2 regions of the Nocardia sp. NPDC058499 genome follow, and region 2 is predicted to be linked to the other one. Evidence: predicted binding sites of a transcription regulator. Region 2 holds the regulator's gene; the other holds the start of a gene.

Region 1 (3,417 bases), on a different contig from region 2:
GCATCCCACCGGCGGCTCGGTGTGATCGTGAGCGGACGCGGCGGGTGTTTTCCAGGCAGATCGATCCGGCAACCCAGGTTGAAGACATGGCAATGAAGCCAGGCAGTGGTCACCATGTGGTGACAGAATCGGTCGAAGTTTACGACGGTTGGCGAACGCGTCAGCTCAGCGTCGCGGGCGACGGTCCGCCGATGGTGTTGTTGCATGGAATCTACGACCGCGCCGATACCTGGCGGCGAGTGCTCGAACGCCTTGCCGAGGCGGGGCGTCGCGCGGTGGCGGTGGATCTGCCGCCGGTGAACGGCCGCCGTACCGGCGAACCGATATTGCCCCTCCTGGACGCGTACGTCGCCGCACTGGTGCGTGCTCACGCAGGCACCGAAGGCGTGGTGCTCGGGGGCAACTCGATGGGAGCGGGACTTGCTCTGCGTGCGGCGCTGAATCCGCAACTGCCCGTGCGGGCATCCGTCCCTTGCGATGCTCCCGGTTTCGGATACCGGCCGCTGGTCACCGTGACCGTCGGCCGGTACGGGCCCCCCGAATCGCTGCTCGCGCGTATCCGCGTGCCTGCTGCCGTGTTTCGCGGTCGTGGCGCAGTGGCTGTCGCCAACCGCGTGCTCTACGTGCGTGACCGGCCGAATTCTGCCGAAGACGTCACCCGGTTTCTCGAGCTCTTCGCGCGTACCCGGCCGATCGGCAGCTTGATTGCCTGCGGTCGTGCGTTACTGCGCGAGTTCGATGCCGGCTACCCGGCCGGAGCATTACCGCCGACCCTGATCGTCCACGGCGGCAGAGACACATTGATACCGCCGTCCGCCGCGATTCGCGCCCGACACCGATTTCCGTCCGCGAGGGTGCGGATTCTGCCCGAAGTCGGACACTGCCCACAGGTGGATGCGCCCGACGCTGTCGCCGCCATGCTCCTCGACTGCGAGCTCGGCCACCGCGAGATCGCATGACTCCTCCGCCGGCTCGCACGCGGCCTGGTTGCACCGAGTCCAGCCGTCCGCTTCGAATGGAGAACGTACTATGACCGAGCAACGTGGAGCAGATCAAGGAACACACCGTGCTACCGGTGATCTGGGAGCCGGGCGGTGATGAACTCACACCGAAGATGTCACTCGAGCGCAAGGCCATCACCGAGAAGTAGGCCGCCGAGATCGAAGCCATGTACCACTGAACACGCCGGTCCTGTGGGGCCACGACCATGTGAAGGTCACCACGGTGCCCTGTCTACATCGGGACCGGCGTGTTCGCGGGTGTCACACTGTTCGTTCACACCGATCCTGCGCCCGGCCGACGTCGTCGACACGAGCCGGCCGGCGATGTGCCGAGGCCGAGCCGTTGTTGATGCGGTCGAGCGCCGCCGCTTCTTCGCCCTGGGCGAACACGGGGCCGGGGTGGAACAACGACGAACCTCGAGAAGTTGAGTCGGGATAGCTCAACTATTGGAGGTTGTGTTCGTGACTACACCACTGAATCTTCCGGTGCTGTTCCTGACCGATCCCATCGTGCTGCCGGGCATGGTCGTCCCGATCGAACTGGACGAATCCGCGCAGGCCGCGATCGATGCCGCGCAGGCCGCGAAGACCGGAACCGTACTGCTCGCTCCCCGCTTGACCGAGGGGTACGCCGCCTACGGTGTGCTCGCCACCATCGAGCAGATCGGCCGGATGCGCGGCGGTACCCCCGCCGCCGTGCTCAAGGCGGAACGGCGCGCGAAGATCGGCCACGGGGTCACCGGGCCCGGGGCCGCGCTGTGGGTGGAGGCCGAACCGGTCGAAACCCCCGACGCCGACGGCCGCACCCGGGAACTGGCCGACGAATACAAGAAGCTGGTGGTCTCGGTACTGCAACGCCGTGAAGCGTGGCAGGTGATCGATGCCGTCAACCAGCTCACCGACCCCTCGGCCATCGCCGATACCGCCGGCTACGCCGCCTATCTCACCGCCGAGCAGAAACGGGAACTGCTCGAAACCCCGGATGTCACGGCGCGGCTGAACCGGCTCATCGAATGGACCCGCGCGCATATCGCCGAGGCCGAGGTCACCGAGAAGATCGGTGACGAGGTTCGCGAGAACATGGAGAAGAGCCAGCGCGAATTCCTGCTGCGCCAGCAGCTCAACGCCATTCGCAAGGAACTGGGCGAGGACGAACCGGACGGCGCCGACGACTACCGCACCCGGGTCGAGCAGGCCGATCTGCCGGAATCGGTCCGGGAGGCGGCTCTGCGCGAGGTGACCCGGTTGGAGCGGTCCAGCGATCAGAGCCCGGAAACCGGCTGGATCCGCACCTGGCTCGATACCGTGCTGGAACTGCCGTGGCAGGTGAAAACCACCGACTCCACCGATGTCGCCGCCGCTCGGGCGGTGCTCGACGCCGACCATCACGGCCTGGACGAGGTGAAGGACCGGATGGTCGAGTACCTGGCGGTCCGGGCGCGGCGTGCCCGGCGCGGGCTCGAGGTCGTCGGCGGTCGCGGGTCGGGCGCGGTGCTGGTGCTGGCCGGGCCGCCCGGAGTGGGTAAGACCTCGCTCGGCGAATCGGTCGCCCGGGCGCTGGGCCGCAAGTTCGTGCGGGTCGCGCTCGGCGGTGTCCGGGACGAGGCCGAAATCCGTGGTCACCGGCGCACCTATGTGGGTGCGATGCCCGGCCGGATCGTGCGGGCGATCAAGGAAGCCGGTTCGATGAACCCGGTCGTCCTGCTCGACGAGGTGGACAAACTGGGTGCCGATTTCCGCGGTGACCCTGCGTCGGCGCTACTCGAGGTGCTCGACCCGGCCCAGAACCACACCTTCCGGGATCACTATCTGGATATGGACCTCGACCTCTCCGATGTCCTGTTCCTGGCGACCGCCAACGTGATGGAAACCATCCCCGGCCCGCTGCTGGACCGGATGGAAGTGATCACCGTGGACGGCTACACCGAGGACGACAAGGTGGCCATCGCCCGCGATTTCCTGCTGCCCCGCCAGCTGGAACGCAATGCGCTGACCGCCGGGGAAGTCCAGGTCACCGATGCCGCACTGCGTGAGGTCGCGGCCGATTACACCCGGGAAGCCGGGGTCCGGCAGATGGAACGGCTCATCGCCAAGATCCTGCGCAAGGCCGCAACCCGGTTATCCGAAACCGGAATCTCCGGTACGACCCCGAGCGGTCTCGGGGACGACGCTACGAGCGGCTTCGAGGCCGATACCGAGCGTGGTGCGGATGCCGCGCGCGGTCTGGGGTACGACCCCGAACTGGGTTACGGCCCGGGCGGGAAGGCCGCGGACGGTGTCACCGCGCTAGGCGAAAGCCTGCGTATCGATGTTGCCGACCTGAAGGAGTACCTGGGCCGCCCCCGGTTCACCCCGGACTCGGCGGAACGGACGGTCGTGCCGGGTGTGGCGACCGGCCTCGCGGTCACCGGACTGG
Region 2 (3,417 bases):
TCGAAAAGGACTTCTACAAGGAACTGGGCGTCTCCTCCGACGCCTCCACCGATGAGATCAAGAAGGCGTACCGCAAACTCGCCCGTGATCTGCACCCGGACGCCAATCCGGGGGACGCCAAGGCCGAGGAACGGTTCAAGGCCGTCAGTGAGGCCCACACCGTGCTGTCGGATCCGGCCAAACGCGCAGAATACGACGAAACCCGCCGGCTGTTCGCGGGCGGCGGGTACGGCCGGGGCGGTGGTTTCACGCCGGGTGGCGGTGGCGGTTTCACCCAGGGATTCGACCTGGGCGATATCTTCGGGCAGCAGGCCGGCGGCGCCGACGGCGGCCTGGGCGACCTGTTCGGCGGGCTGTTCAACCGCAGCGGTACCCGCACCAGCCGGCCGCGCCGGGGTGCGGATGTGGAGGCCGAGACAACCCTCGGGTTCCGCGAAGCCGCGCGCGGTGTGACGGTTCCACTGCACCTGACCAGCCCGTCGCCGTGCACCACCTGCCACGGCAGCGGTGCGAAACCGGGTACCAGCCCGCGGGTGTGCCCGATCTGCAACGGCAGCGGTGTGGTGAGCCGGAACCAGGGTGCGTTCGGTTTCAGCGAACCGTGCGACGAATGCCGCGGCACCGGATCCATCATCGACGACCCGTGCGTGGACTGCCACGGAAACGGCATCCAGAACCGCACCCGCACCATCAATGTGCGGATCCCACCGGGTATCGCCGACGGGCAGCGGATCCGGCTGGCCGGGCAGGGCGAGGCCGGACTGCGCGGCGCCCCCTCGGGCGACCTGTACGTCACGGTGCGGGTGAGCCAGGACAAGGTCTTCGGCCGGACCGGCGACGACCTCACCCTGGCACTGCCGGTCAGCTACAGTGAATTGGTGCTCGGCACGACCGTATCGGTGCCCACTCTGGAGGGCCGGGTCGGCGTGAAGGTGCCACCGGGTACCGCCGACGGTCGCACCCTGCGGGTGCGTGGTCGCGGAGTTCCCAAACGTGGTGGCGGAGCCGGTGATCTACTGGTCACCGTGAAGGTCGCCGTGCCGCCGAAGCTGGACGACGACGCCGTGGCCGCAATGCGTGCGCTGCAGGAGGCGGAGAAGGCCAGCGGCTTCGATCCGAGAGCTGGATGGGCAGGTGCGTGATGTCCAACGATCCGAAACGGGCATCCGAAAGTAGTTCGGCGCGGGCCGAATACTTCGTGATCTCGGTGGCCGCTCAGCTGGCCGGTATGCATGCGCAGACACTGCGCACCTACGACCGGCTGGGATTGGTGACACCGCAGCGCACATCGGGTGGCGGTAGGCGCTACTCGGAACGGGACGTGGAGCTGCTACGAGAAGTGCAGCGGCTGTCCCAGGACGAGGGCGTCAACCTGGCCGGGATCAAACGGATCATCGAACTCACCAACCAGGTATCCGAACTGCAGGAGCGGGTTGTCGAACTGGCCGCGGCGCTGGAACGGGAACGGGCCCGGCCGGATTACCGGCCGGAACTGATCCCGCCACAGCGCAATACCGCATTGGTCGTCTGGCAGCCCCGTAACCGGCGGCGGTAATTTCCTGCGGCGCCTGCGGCGCCGCGGGTTTTGGCCCCCCTTGGTCCCTGCTGTCAGCACTCGACACTCGCGGCTTCGCCGCATCGCATCGAGCGCTGACAGCAGGGACGGGCCAAAACCTCTCAGGGCCTCGTAAGACTCGGCTCCGCCGCTGGTTACGTCGGGTTCTGGGGTGACGCTATCGGGTGTGCTCCACTCGGCGTCGCCGTTGGGCATGTCAGGGGCAGAGTGGGCCGATCAATTCTTTGCTCGGTGGCTGTGGGGACGGCTGTGCGGAGCTCTGCCTTATCAGGCGCCTTCGAATTGGATTCGCTCCGGTGGGGTTCCGGCGTCGAGCAGCTTTTCCACCGTGGAACGGGTCATCGCGGGAGACCCGCACACCAGGACCTGATGCCGGTTGAAACTGCCGTAGGAGCCGACCACCTCGGCGAGGGTGCCCTGGATCAGGTCGTCGTCGGCGAAGCCGATATCCACCCGGTGCCGGTCGTGCCATTCGTCGGGCCAGGACGGGTCCTCGAGGCGTTCCACGACCGGTACGACGGTGAGCCACGGCAGGTCCGCTGCGAGGAGGACCAGCATATCGGCGGCGTACAGGTCGCGGGGGGAGAAGCCGCCGAAGAAGAGGTAGGTGGTCGGGGGGTACTCGTGCCGGGCGAGTTCCAGGAGCTGGGACCGCAGCGGCGCCAATCCGGTACCGCCGGCGATCATCACGACTTCGTCGCCGTCGGGGTCCACACTGAACATGCCCGCCGGTGCGGCCAGTTTCCAGCGATCACCGGGCCGGGTGTCGGCGACGATCCCGCTACTGCACCAGCCGCCCGCCACGGTACGGATATGGAATTCGAGTTTGCCGTCCAGCGAGGGCGGTAGCGCCGGGGAGAAACGGCGGCGCATCCCCGGGAACTGCGGAACCTCGATCTCCACCGACTGCCCCGCGGTGAACGGGACGTATTCGCCGATCAGCCGGATCACCGCCAGATCGTGGCGCAGCCGGTGATGTTCGACCACATCGGCGAACCACTGGGTCGGCTGGTCGGAGCGGTGCGGGTCGACGCGGGGGCCATTGGTCACAGGCAGTCCTTCGGAGCGGAATCGTGCGGTCGGCGCAGGTGTGGGCGAGGCAGCCGGTCGGGCGTGCGCGGTTCGCGGGGGCCGGAACGGAGTACCGCACCATTCTCCGGCCGGTCGGCAGGTGCGGCAAGGGCTGCCGGCCGGGGACCCGCTCAGACCGGATCGGTGCTGATGATCTCCTCCGGAGTGCCGACCGCGAGGAGCGCGCGCCGGGTATCCGCGATCATCTTCGCCGAACCGGCGATCTGGATCTGCCGATCCTCCCACGCACCGAAACTGGCCACCACGGCGCCGAGGTTTCCGACCAGGCGCCGATGCATCCCGTAGGGCGCGTCCTCGGTGGGATGCGGGTACCACCACGGGTTCGTCTTGTGTTCGCAGACCGGGACGATGGTGAGCCACGGGTTGCTCTGCGAGAGCTGCCACATGTTCTCCACGTCGTACAGTTCGCAGGGGTAGGCGCCGCCGATGAAGAAGTGGACCCGCGGATTGATTCCGCGGCGGCCCATTTCGATCAACTGCGCGCGCAGCGGTGCGATACCGGTACCGGAGCCGATCATGAGCACGTCGCGGTCGCTGTCCTGGTCCACCTGGAGCCCGCCGAGCGGCCCGCCGATGAGCCAGCGGTCGCCGACCTTGGTTTCGTTGACGACGGAGGGGCTCACCCAGCCGCTGCGGACCTTGCGTACGTGGAACTCGATCTCGCCGTACGGGTTCGACGGGATGGCGGGGGAGAGATAACGCCACATCCGGGGCCGCTGCGGCACCGAGACGGGGACGTACTGTCCGGC

The links. The regulator HspR, encoded in region 2, represses chaperone genes until heat shock. The targets are predictions, from matches to a motif close to ANNTGAGTNNNNNNNACTCANNT.
Region 1: lon (endopeptidase La) is a predicted target of HspR. The motif match lies at 1,425-1,447, and genes of this name have one in related genera.

What each region holds. Positions count from the first base shown of each region.
Region 1 is NZ_JBHXMZ010000012.1:116,118-119,534, reverse strand. Features, by position in the region: gene ACFWPH_RS29250 (alpha/beta fold hydrolase) at 192-959, shown strand; gene lon (endopeptidase La) at 1,524-3,417, shown strand, end outside.
Region 2 is NZ_JBHXMZ010000004.1:132,052-135,468, forward strand. Features, by position in the region: gene dnaJ (molecular chaperone DnaJ) at 1-1,142, shown strand, start outside; gene ACFWPH_RS14215 (heat shock protein transcriptional repressor HspR) at 1,142-1,555, shown strand; gene ACFWPH_RS14220 (FAD-binding oxidoreductase) at 1,844-2,626, opposite strand; gene ACFWPH_RS14225 (globin domain-containing protein) at 2,779-3,417, opposite strand, start outside.